3 regions of the Siminovitchia fortis genome follow, and region 1 is predicted to be linked to each of the others. Evidence: riboswitches for the same ligand, from Rfam matches in the RefSeq annotation. Region 1 holds a riboswitch; each other region holds the start of a gene.
The links. Region 1 has a riboswitch for thiamine pyrophosphate ahead of FS666_RS10315 (ABC transporter substrate-binding protein). Riboswitches for the same ligand answer to the same signal wherever they lie in the genome.
Positions count from the first base shown of each region.

Region 2: linked by a shared signal. The riboswitch ahead of FS666_RS03145 (thiamine phosphate synthase) and the one ahead of FS666_RS10315 (ABC transporter substrate-binding protein) in region 1 are both predicted to bind thiamine pyrophosphate.
Region 3: linked by a shared signal. The riboswitch ahead of FS666_RS17525 (ABC transporter ATP-binding protein) and the one ahead of FS666_RS10315 (ABC transporter substrate-binding protein) in region 1 are both predicted to bind thiamine pyrophosphate.

Region 1 covers NZ_VEKZ01000027.1:8,856-13,075, reverse strand. The annotation lists gene FS666_RS10330 (ABC transporter ATP-binding protein) at 1-250, opposite strand, end outside; gene FS666_RS10325 (ABC transporter permease) at 247-1,011, opposite strand; gene FS666_RS10320 (MTH1187 family thiamine-binding protein) at 1,011-1,301, opposite strand; gene FS666_RS10315 (ABC transporter substrate-binding protein) at 1,304-2,311, opposite strand; TPP riboswitch at 2,378-2,489, opposite strand; gene FS666_RS10310 (helix-turn-helix domain-containing protein) at 2,682-3,920, opposite strand; gene FS666_RS10305 (TIGR01777 family oxidoreductase) at 4,010-4,220, opposite strand, start outside.
Region 2 covers NZ_VEKZ01000005.1:60,420-64,639, forward strand. The annotation lists gene FS666_RS03130 (ThiF family adenylyltransferase) at 1-924, opposite strand, end outside; gene FS666_RS03135 (thiazole synthase) at 921-1,694, opposite strand; gene thiS (sulfur carrier protein ThiS) at 1,699-1,899, opposite strand; gene FS666_RS03145 (thiamine phosphate synthase) at 1,905-2,549, opposite strand; TPP riboswitch at 2,595-2,703, opposite strand; gene FS666_RS03150 (4a-hydroxytetrahydrobiopterin dehydratase) at 2,770-3,066, opposite strand; gene FS666_RS03155 (LLM class flavin-dependent oxidoreductase) at 3,159-4,175, shown strand.
Region 3 covers NZ_VEKZ01000076.1:5,991-10,210, reverse strand. The annotation lists gene FS666_RS17535 (ABC transporter substrate-binding protein) at 53-1,063, opposite strand; gene FS666_RS17530 (ABC transporter permease) at 1,060-1,812, opposite strand; gene FS666_RS17525 (ABC transporter ATP-binding protein) at 1,809-2,579, opposite strand; TPP riboswitch at 2,694-2,792, opposite strand; gene FS666_RS17520 (YtoQ family protein) at 2,975-3,415, shown strand; gene FS666_RS17515 (DUF84 family protein) at 3,439-3,966, opposite strand; gene FS666_RS17510 (M42 family metallopeptidase) at 3,987-4,220, opposite strand, start outside.

The DNA.
Region 1 (4,220 bases):
ACAGTGAGTGTTGCTGCGGCATATAGCTGATATGGCCGCGTTCTCCCGTAATTTCCTGTCCATCCAAAAAAACGCCGCCTTGATCTGGAGCCAGAAGTCCTCCGATAAGGTGAAAAAGTGTGCTTTTACCGCTTCCGGAAGGACCGAGAATCGTGACAAATTCCCCTTCCTCAACCGAAAGCTGTAAATCCTTCAATATTTCTTTTCCCGCAAAGCTTTTGGACAAATGTCTGATTTCCAAGTCGCTCATCTATTAACCTTCTTTCTTCTCCATTTGACAAGCTTAGCTTCAGCAAATGTAATGACGGCAAAAAACAGCAGGCTCAACATCATGATGATAAAAATCGCCACAAATACCCGGTCTGTGCGGAAAGATGAAGAGGACAGTGTCATATAGACTCCAATCCCACTTTTTGCCCCGAGCCATTCGGAAATCACGGCTCCCATCACACTGTAGGTCGCTGAAATTTTCAGCCCTGAAAAAACGGAGGAGAGGGCATACGGCCACTCCAGCTTTGAAAACAACTGGATTTTGGAAGCCCCCGCCATCAGCATGTAATGCTTCATATCATGCGGGACATTCCGGAAACCGTCCATAGCCGCAACTGTAACTGGGAAAAAGCAGACAAGCGTAATGACGATGATTTTGGGCAGCAGCCCGAAGCCGAACCAAATGACCAATAGTGGAGCCAAGACGATGATTGGAACATTTTGCGATAAAATCAAAAGCGGATAAACTGACTCCTGGACTCCCGGGAGCAAATGCAAAATGACGGCAGTTAGCAGGCCGACAGCACAGCCGATCACAAAACCTCCGGCTGCAAGCCCCACGGTCGATTGAAGATGCGGCAGGATCCCCTCGAAACCTTCCATTCCTTCGGCAAAGATGGAAGAAGGTGCAGGAAGGAGCCACTCGGGAATATCGAGCATTTTTACCGCCAATTCCCATATACATAATAAAAGGAGGAGGACCGCTGCCGGCCTCCATCCTTTCTTTGCGACCCACCCCATTATTGGTATTTCTCCGTCAATTGGCCCATTGTTATCCCTTCCGGCTGATATAGTATTTTCACCTGGGAAATGACATTGCTGCTGCCTATTTCAATCATGCGCTCATTCATTCTCCTGATAACTTCCATCAATTCGGAGAATTCGCCTTCCATCGTTGTCTCCAGCGGGTGCACCTCATGTTTGATCCCTGCTTCCCGGATCACTTTGATCGCTTCATCCACATAGGGAATGACGTCTTCGCCGTTCTTTGTTTTCGGGATGATTTGTATGCTGACTAATGAGTTGGCCATTTTCAGTCCTCCTTTTCGGGTAAAAATTCATTCGTGAATGCTTTATCCACATCAATTTCTTTTTCAAGCAATCCTTTATCGAGCATCCAATCCATATAATTTTGCCAAACTTCGGCTTTTTGTTCTCCCCAGCGCGGGGCATCATCCTGATAGCGCGGTGCCAGCCATTCCTGGCTTTTCTTTACAAGTTCTGCGTCCAGATCTGGAACGGCTTTGATTAAAATATCAGCGGCCTCTTCAGGCTGGTCGATGGCAGATTCATAGCCTTTTGATACTGCAGCCATGAACGCTTTGACAGTCTCCGGATCTTTTTCAATCATTTTTTCGCTCGTCGAAATAACAGGTGTGTAATAATCGAGCTTGTCCGAGTAATCCGTAAGGTAGACCATATTGATCTTTTCACCGCGAAGCTCCGCTTCCACTCCGGTCCACGCATAATAGATCCAGGCGAAGTCAATATCTCTTTTTACAGCCGTAAAAAAGTCGGCATCCCCCATGTTCACGATGTCCACCTTCTCAACATCCGCACCTTCCGTTTCCATCAGGGATGCCAAAACCGCTTTTTCAAGCGGAGCCCCCCATCCTCCATACGCTTTTCCTTCAAAGTCCTTTGGCGACTTGATATTTTTTTCTTCCGGGGATGCAAATCCCGATGTGTTATGCTGGATGACCGCGCCAATTGAAACAATCGGGACATCCTGAACACGCGCTTCCGTTATGCTCTCCTGGTAGCTGACACCAAACTCGGATTTTCCTGAAGCCACAAGCTGATCCGCTCCGGCTTCCCCTGGCAGGATGATGTCCACATCCAATCCTTCCTCTTTGAAAAAGCCTTTCTCCTGTGCAACATATAACCCTGTATGGTTCGTGTTCGGCGACCAATCCAGGACAACAGACACCTTTTTAAGACTTTCCTCTTTCCCGGCTGAATCGCTCTTATCCTTCGCTTGTCCACCGCAGCCGGCCAACAATAATAAAACACTAAAGATACTTCCCAACCATTTTTTCATTGAATTTCCTCCCTGATGTCATATAAGAAATGGCGCCAAGGGAAAATGAACCCAAGGCGCCAAGGCATGCTAAAATTTGACGTTCCCTTCGCTGGTATGAGCCAGATCAGGTTCAAAGGGTCAGCATTTTCCCCGAATGCTTTCTCAACCGGCACCACCGGTTCCCCTACTTCATCATTATTTAATTCCCCCTCATTATAGCAGAAAAAAAAGAAAACTGCTCCAAAAAGAGCAGCTTCCCTGATCCGTACGCCAAATCAAACTGGTGGAAAAATAGGCGGTGACTGCGGAGTGATTCCGCCTCCGATAATCGGAGCAATGTAAAATACCCATGCAATGCTTGCGGTTACAATCAGTTTTTTCATTTTCATCACCTCTCTGCTATTTTTTTATAATAATAAAGTGCTCTATCCGTATCTCTAGCTAAATAATATTCTGCTAAGGATAAAGCAAATTTATTATAATCTTCAATGAAAAAGAACTTTTCCAAAAACGGCAAGACATCGTTTTCAAGAAATGCCATTGCCTTTTCTTTATGGTCTTTTAATAAATATTGATAATATCGAAAAATCAATTCTTGCTTTTTCATAGAGTTAGCTTTTGTTTCCACCAAAATCTTAGAAATATTCCGAAGTGCTTTTTCTTTCTCTCCTAGGGAGATCAAAAGCTCAGTATAGCTGCATAAGCTTACCAGGTATTCTTTCTGTGATTGGGCTTTTTCCATTGAAAGGAGATAATAACCTGCGGCCTCTTCGAATTTTCCCGTTTTTTCAAGCAACAGGGCGTAGTTGTTATACATGGTAGAAATTAATTCTTCTGTATTGATTAAATTCATATTCCTGAATATAAAACGATACTGCTCTGCAGCGTTTTCGTATAAACCCAGATCTGTGTATGCGATACCTAACAAAAATTGAGTATGTAGTATACGCAAATAGTTAAAAGACCTGGAGTAAGCCTCCAAAGCATTGTGACCATAAGCAACACTGCTGCTGTTGTCTTTCAAGTTGGCATAATTAAGTGCAATAAAATAATACATTTCCGCTTGCCAAGGGGAGGGCAATAAGTCGTTTGCCTCAAGTTTCAACAAAGTATCCAGTGACTTTTTATAATCTCCTTTAATAATATCAAATGCAGCATTGATATATTCATAAAGCTCTTTTTCTTGGGCACTTAAAGAATTCAAAATTTGCCTTAGTGTTTCCTGTTCCTTCACGGCTCTCTCAAAGTCATTGACGAGCAAAAAATATCGATATAAGTATAGATGGTAGCGTGCAATGTAATTGGAGAAAGTAATGTATTCCCGCTGTTCTTCCACACGTTGGTAGCACTCTTCTGCGCGCTTCTTATCGTACGAAAGGACAGCATCCAATAAATCAGAGAGGTCGGCTGCAATCGTTTCCGAAGCTCTTTGAATCGAGTCTAACGAAATGCCCAAACGCTCGAGCAGGAGCATGATAGTTTCCTGATTCACTTCTTTGTTGTAATTCTCAAACTTGCTCAAATGTGTAACGGAACATATGCCATTGCACAGCTCAGATTGCGTCATATTTCGTAATTGGCGGTGATATTTGATCATTGCGCCGATATTCATTTTCTCCAAATTCATCTTTTCATCCTCTGGTCATACTACTTGTATAGATAAATAGTAGCACAATTTGGATAATAAATCTATTTTTTTCATGAACTTGTAATTTTTTACACTGAAAAAATATCTTTTAATGCCTCTTTTAAATCCGGAAACAAATAATCATATTGATTCTCTATTGCTTTTTCCGGAATCACGCGCTGGCCGCTAACCAGCATGCTGCTCATTTCTCCAAGCATTAATTTTAAAGCAAACTCGGGGACTGGAAGCCAATGCGGCTTTTCCAGAACGGAACCGATCACCTTCCCGAAATCTTTCATC
Region 2 (4,220 bases), on a different contig from region 1:
ACGGTGTCCGTCAAATTGGCAGGCTACCAAATGCACGTTGGAGATCAAATCAGTTACTATTGGGCGAATGGATTCGGCGAGCGGCCTTAATTCCACATTCCTGTCACGCGACAAGGTCAACTGCACTGTATTCCGTCCGCACAAGACCGCCGTTTTCGTTTGATTTTCCCTTGATAAAAACGGATAATCTGCTTTTTTAGAACAGCTTGGACAATTAGGTCGCCGGAGCGTCGTTACATCAATCGCCGCTTGACCGCCTGTCCAAAGATCAAAGGATTTAAGTCTGGGGTCGACTTTTTCCCCGACAATATATTTGAAAACATTCGTCACTTGGTGGGCAGCAACGACCTGTATAATCGGGCTGATGACCCCCGCCGTATCGCAGGTAAGTGTTTGCGGGGGAAGGGTTTCGAGCAAACAATGAAGACAGGGATGACCTCCCAGCCCAATGGGATAAGTCAGCCCATAGCTGGCGACAACCGCTCCCATAAAAAAAGGGATACCCACTTTCAGTGCCGCATCATTCATTAAAAGCCTTGTCTCAATATTGTCCGTAGCATCCACGATCAGCGATTTGCCTCTGGCCAGCTCTTCTGCATTTTCCGGCGTGACATCAGCCACAAAAGTTTCAACTTCAACTGTGCTATTAATATCCCCAAGCCGCTTTTTAGCCGCAACCGCCTTCGGAAGTCGATCCATCACGTCCTGCTCAGTATATAGCTGCTGCCGCTGCAAATTGCTCCAGTCCAAAATGTCCCGGTCCACAATCGTGAGTTTTCCGACACCGGAGCGGGCAAGCATTTCTGCGCTTGCCGATCCAAGCGCCCCAGCTCCGATAATCAAAACATGGGCCTGCCTGATCTTTTTTTGGCCTTCTTCCCCTATCGGCTCAAACAGTTCCTGCCTGGAATATCGTCCGTTCAAGTCGGAAGCAGCCCTTCCGTCGGGCTGCTGGCCACAGCGTAATCACGCTCATCGATTCTTCCGGCTTCAAAACCAAGACGTCCGGCTTCAATCGCCAGCTTCATGGCTTCGGCCATTTTTACAGGATCTTTTGCACCCGAAACGGCTGTATTCAGCAGGACGGCATCCGCTCCAAGCTCCATGGCATATGCGGCATCTTTCGGGGAACCGATTCCTGCGTCAATAATAACCGGCACTTTCGATTGTTCAATAATGAATTTCAGATTGAGCGGATTTAAAATCCCTTTACCCGAACCGATCGGCGAGGCACCCGGCATGACCGCATGAACACCGAGCTCTTCCAGCCTTCTGGCCAATACCACATCATCCGATGTATATGTAAGGACCGTGAAGCCTTCTTCCAATAACATTTCCGAAGCTTTCAGCGTTTCAACCGGATCCGGCAGAAGCGAACGATCACAGCCGATGATTTCCACCTTCACCATGTCGCACAACCCTGAAGCCTTGGCCAGCTTCGCCGTTCTGACGGCTTCCTCCGCGGTTTTTGCCCCGGCCGTATTGGGAAGCAGGGTGTATTTTGATAAATCCAGCATTTCCAGGAAATTCGGCTGCGAAGGTTCAAACACATTCATCCTTCTTACTGCAAAGGTAAGAATTTCAGCTTCCGATACACGGACCGCTTCCTTTTGGATCTCAAAGGACGGATATTTTCCTGTGCCAAGCAATAGTCTTGATCGAAAGGTTTTATCCCCTATTTTTAACATGCTCATTTTTTCATCCTCCCCCTACAAAATGGATCATTTCCACTTCATCCCGATCCCGGATCGGGCGGTCGTAATCGTCTTTTTGAACAATTTCTTTATTTACTTCCACGATCACGATGCGCTCGGTAAGCTCCAAATGCTCAAGCAGCTGCTGAACATTTGAAACACCTTTTGGCAGCTCATATCGGTTTCCATTTAACGTGATATGCACAGCATTCAACCCCCTTCTAAAAATTGATAAGCTCGGCAGGCTTCGTGGTATTCTTCCGCAGCCCTGGCTGGTTTGGCGCTGTCAAAAATTGAAGACATAACGGCAATCCCCCTTATGTTCATCTTGTTCAGTTCCACAACATGCTCAGGCTTGATTCCGCCAATCGCGTATATATCGGACTGCACATTTTCCGCAATCAATTTCAGTTCCTCAAGACCGCGGGCAGGTACACCTTTTTTGCAATCCGTATCGTATACATGTCCATATAAAAGCCAGTCGGCTCCTGACCGGCTCGCCTCCCAGGCTTCTTCCGGCGAGTGGATTGACCTTCCGGTACGCAAATTCGGAAAATACGATTTCACTTGCTGCAACGTCAAGCCGTGGCCGGGAAGCTGTACCTTGTTGATGCCCGTCACAACCGCAACATCTACCCTGTCATTTATGATCAGCTTTTCTTTGTTGACTTTTGCAGCGGACAGACGGCCGATCAATCGTATGTATTCGTTGGCTGTTTTTGTCCTCTCTCTGATGATAAAATAGTCGACGAACGGCTCAACCTCAACGATGATACGAGCAAGCATGGCGACATCAAACCGGTCATTTGTTACGGCGATCAGCTCCACCCCAAGCCCCCTCCTTTGCAAATGCAAATAGCCACCTCCCTTTATCCGGGAAGGTGGCATTATAGACTAAGACAAAATAATGTGGCACTTCCCTACGCAGGCACAAACCTGATCAGGTCATAAGGGTATCGGAGTTACACTCTTCTCTCAGTCCTTTTGAAGGATTCCCCTAGCGTTTTCAGTATAAAATTGTATATCTACAGACATGGTAACACGGAAAAGCAAATAATGGAAGTATATGAAATCTTCAAAAATTCATTTCCAAGTAAAAACGATCGTAAGCCTCTGCCATTTCAAAATCCAATTCCGTCAGGCCCTTTGCTCTCCAAGAGGAAATTTTCACCGTGATCAATTTGTACTCAATTGTTATGAATGGATGATGCTGAACCCTCTCCGACTCTTCTGCAATCTTTTTCACAAAGGAAATTCCTTGCAGATAATCCCTGAAACGGTATTTGCGGACAATCCACTTTTCATCCGCCAGCCTCCACTCCTTCAACTCGGACAACCTTTCTTGAATAGCCTGTTCAGACAATTTTTCCAAAAAGTTCCCCCTCCATTCAAAGTCACATAATTGGACGTTCACTTATAAACATTCTATCATTCCTTTAAGAGATCTTTAAGGAGTGATCGTATTTGAATTCTCCATCCATAAAAAAATTTCACGGAATTCCATTGTCTGTTTTGGACTTGGCGCCAATCACCGAAGGCAGCAATGCCTCTGAATCATTTAAAAACAGCGCCCAGCTGGCACAGCATGTTGAAAAATGGGGGTTTAACCGTTACTGGCTTGCGGAACACCATAATATGCCCGGCATTGCCAGCTCGGCCACTTCAGTGCTCATCGGCCATATAGCGGGCTCCACCAAAACTATTCGGGTCGGAGCCGGCGGCATTATGCTGCCCAACCACGCAACACTAGTTATAGCCGAGCAGTTCGGCACACTGGAGTCGCTTTACCCGGGCCGCATCGATCTCGGACTGGGCCGTGCACCCGGCAGTGACCAGGCCACTGCTTTTGCTCTGCGCCGGACATTAAACAGGGGAGCTGAAGAGTTTCCTCAGCAATTGGAAGAGCTGCAAAATTATTTCAGTGAAAATCCGGTCGGCCGTGTCCATGCCTACCCGGGAAGAGGGCTAAATATTCCAATCTGGCTGCTTGGCTCCAGTGACTTCAGTGCAAGGCTGGCCGCCCTTAAGGGATTGCCTTTTTCTTTCGCAAGCCACTTTGCACCGCAATATACGCTGCCTGCACTAAGACTCTATCGCGACAATTTCCAGCCTTCGGATGTTCTAGAAAAACCGTATGCCATGGTGGGAGTGAACATCATCGCAGCCGACACGGAAGAGCGGGCCAAATGGCTTGCAACTTCACAACAGCAGCAATTCTTGAGCCTGATCAGAAATATGCCGTCCCAGCTAAAACCGCCAATTGATGATATTGAAAAAGCCTGGTCGCCTTTTGAAAGGGCATCAGTCGAACAAACCCTTGATACAGGCTATACATTTGTCGGAACTCCTGACAAAGTCAAGGAACAACTCGAGAAAGTAATTGAGAGCACCGAAGCGGATGAAGTCATTGTCAACTCACAAATTTTCTATCAGGAAGACCGCCTGCGTTCCTATGAAATATTGGCAGAGATGATGGATTGATTTGATGGAAAAACTAAACAGAGTCAGCCCCCCATCAAAGGCCGA
Region 3 (4,220 bases), on a different contig from region 1:
AAAAAATACAGGCAAAAAGGAATTACCCATTGATATGGATAGGAAAGGAAGCTTATTCAGCGATATTGATGAACAATCCTTCTATATCAGGTACTTCTTTGATATATTCGGTATCGGCCAGCCACTGAACCACCTCTTCCCATAAATCTTCCGATTGGCTTCCGAACATCTCACCTTCCGCTTCCATACGCGGCAGCAGCTCAGCCAAACTTTCCTTTTCCACTTCCTCGTTTAAAGGGAAGTTTTCTTCGTCTTGGTTTTTAAGCAAAATATCAAGAGCCTGATCTGGTTTTTCCCTCATGAATTCATAGCCCTTTGTTGCTGCACGCCAGAAAGAGCGAATTTCATCTTGCTTAGTCTCCCACGTGTCGTCATTGGTGACAAAGAGCAACTCATAATAACTAGGAACTCCATAATCTACTGGATTAAAATGATTCGTTTCAATTCCTTCAGCAGCAAGGACCGGCACCTCGTGGTTGATAAAGGCTCCGCTCACTGCATCTACACGCTTCGTTGCAAGCGCAGCGTTAAGTTCAAAGCCGATATCGGTCATTTTCACCTTGCCCATATCCCCACCATCTGATTCCACAATCGTCAGGACAAGCGGTTCATTCACCGGTATTCCCGGCCAGCCCACCGTTTTGCCTTCAAGATCTTTTGGCCGTTTAATCCCACTGTCTTTCAGGAAAACAATATGGTTCAACGGGTTTCTTACAATGGCTGCGACTGACTTTACAGGAACACCTTCGGCTCTTGCAGCAATAACATCCGGCTGATAGCTAATGCCCAAATCTATGTCACCAGTCGCTGCCAGATTGATCGGGTCAGTCGTATTTGCCGGAAAACGGATATTGACTTTCAAGCCTTCTTCTTCAAAATAACCTTTTTCCACAGCAGTATATAAATAGCTATGTACAGCATTTGGATACCAGTCGAGCATAATATCAAACTCTTGAAGCTCTTGATCCGATTCATTTGCTACGACTTCCTCCTTGTTTTCTCCACAAGCTGCGAGAAACAAAGATAAAAGTATGACTGTGGTCACTATCAGCTTTTTCTTCAATTTACATTTCTCCATTTCATCATTATTTTTTCCAGAATTCGTACAAGTAAAAATAGAGCAATACCTAATAATGACAGAAGGACAATAGGTGCAAAAACACCGGCTCCGTCAAACTGCGTCATCATTCTCCGGCTGAAATATCCAAGACCCGAATCGGCCCCAAGCCACTCTCCAATCGCCGCGCCAATCACACTTAAAGTGACGGCCACTTTTAATCCCGAAAAAAAGTGCGGCAATGCGGACGGCAACTCAACCTTTAGAAAAATTTGCCGTTTAGATGCCCCCATTGTCTGCAGCATTTCCTTTAAGTGAGGATCAGCAGATCTCAGTCCGTCAAACGTATTGACGGTAATCGGAAAAAATGTGATCAATACAGTAACAACCACTTTACTCCAGATGGAATATCCGAACCATAGGACAAATATCGGTGCAAGCGCAATTACCGGTATCGTTTGCGAAGCAATGACAAGCGGAAAGAATGCCTTCCTTACAATCCCACTTTCATGCATCCATATAGAAAGGCCGGCTCCGAATACGAGCGACAAAAAAAGGCCCATTAAAATTACGGCTAATGTCGCCGGCAAGTGGTTAATAAATAATATATCTCTCAATTCCCATAATCTCACCAATATATCTACAGGTGATGGCAAAATAAATGGTTTCCCATACAAACGGGCTCCTGTTTCCCATACAATCAATAAAAAAAACACCAATCCAATCGACAATCCATATCTTCTTAAAAAGTTCATATTGTCACCATTTTCTTCAAATCCATCAGAAGCTTCTCTTTTAACATGGTAAATGCAGGATTTTTCAAATCCGAAACAGTCCGAGGACGGCCAAGTGGGACCGTAATTTCATCCAGTCGTTCAACAGGGGTTTCGCTGAAAATAAGGATACGGTCCGACAGAAACAGCGCTTCTTCTACATCATGTGTAATAAAAAGGATCGTTTTTTCCATTTCTGTCCACTGTTCAAGCAGCCATTCCTGCATAACCATTTTCGTAACCGCATCCAATGCGCTGAACGGTTCATCCAGCAGCAACAATTCCGATCCGCTTAAAAGTGCCCTTAAAAAAGACACCCGCTGGCGCATGCCTCCTGAAAGCTCATGTGGGAAATTTTCTTCAAAGCCTTTTAATCCAAACCTTTCCAGTTGTCCCATTACGTCTTTTTGGGCTTCCTTCCCATATAGCCCTTTTAGTTTCAGCGGCAATGCTGCATTATCCAATACAGTGAGCCACGGAAGCAATCCATCTTTTTGGGCCATGTAACCGATATGCCCAAGCCGGTTCTTCATTGCCTCCCCATTCATGAAAATATTGCCTTCATCCTGCGTTTCCAGGCCCGAAATGAGGCGGAACAATGTACTCTTTCCAGATCCGCTCGGACCGATCACACTGACAAATTCACCGGCCTTGATCGTAAAGCTCAATTCTTTTAATATCTGTGCATTTTTTCCGTCACTTCTTTTGTATGAAAAAGTGACGTCTTCAAACACAAGGCTGTCTGCCATCTTTCATCTCCTTTCCAGACGAGATACCAGGTTTGCCCTTAGTCTTCATTAAAAAAGAGCCACTTCTTCATAGAAGTGGCTCTACATCATAGACATACGTATGCAATTTCATTTAATTGCAAACAACCACTTCCCTGCGCTGGCATTATCCAGATCAGGTTCGAGGGTTGAGGATCCATCCTCTCTCAGCTTTTGGCACCCCTAGTGTTTCTCGAATGGTATTTAATTTTGCTTACTTCTTACTTCTTACTTATAACCTATTAAACAATTAAAATCAAATTTATTATATTTATTCAATTGATTGGATAATTCTTTTATTTATAGATAATTTACGGGATTATTCTGACTTTTAATGGTAAGATGGATGGTGATAAACCATTTTAGGAGGGGTTTTAATGAGGTTAACTATCTATCTCGCCGGAGAGATTCACAGCAGCTGGCGAGAGGAAATTAAGGAGAAAGCCCAAACACTTCAGCTTCCGGTCGATTTTGTAGGCCCGATGGAGAATCACGCCCGCTCGGATGCCATCGGGGAAGAGATTTTAGGAGAACAGCCTGATGCTGTTTTCAGAGATGAAGCCGCTTCCAGTTTTAACAATCTTAGGACCCAAGTTTTAATGCAAAAAGCTGACTTGGTCATCGCATTGTTTGGCGAAAAATACAGACAATGGAATACAGCAATGGATGCCAGCACAGCCCTTACTCTTGGAAAACCGCTTATTTTGATTCGCCCCAAGGAACTTCACCACCCGTTGAAAGAACTCTCAAACAAAGCGAATGCCACAGTAGAAACGGTCAACCAGGCAATGAAGGCATTGGCGTACATTTTCGAATAATAAAATACATAAGGGGCAGCTCCTTAATTGGAACTGCCCTTAAGCTTTTCGTACTGTCCGATCAAAAGTTTCGTAATATGGCTGAACATGGCCGCTCGGTCAACTAGACCATGTGTAAAAACTCCAATCGCGCCTTCCTTGTGACGGATCCCCTGCATTTTACTGTAAGCATCCATGACAGGCCCAAGCTCTTCTCCGGCCCTCAGACGCTCTGCTATGTCACCCGGCAGTTTTATTCTCGCTCCGCCGGCAAATAAAGTTTCCTTTCCACTTTCAGCCAAAGCCCCCCAGTTGCATAGGAAAAGCCCGAAAGGTGTTTCTGTCACCCCCCCTTCAAGACCAATTGCAATATCTGCCTCTTCCATTTGGTGTAAGCAGAACTCCGCTCTATTGGCAGCACCTTTCATTGTTTCTTCATCGGAAAATGGTTGCGGGCTAACTCCCGATGGTGACTCCAGCGAAAGGACGGAAACTTCCATATTTAATTCCCTGAATGTATTTTCAACAGCCTTTATTTTCGCTTTATTTTTTGATCCGATAGCGATGATCATATCTAAAACTCCTTGTCTGTCTATTGGTTTCGAATCGAATCAACCGTTGCCTTGTCAGTCGCTTTTACTAGATTTACAAGCAACTCTTTTGCGGCGGCATAATCATCAACATGCACAATGGACGCATGTGTATGGATATACCGGGAGCAAATTCCGATCACTGCACTCGGTACTCCTTCATTGGAAATATGTACTCGGCCGGCATCGGTTCCTCCCATTGAAACAAAATATTGATAGGGGATGTCATGGGATTC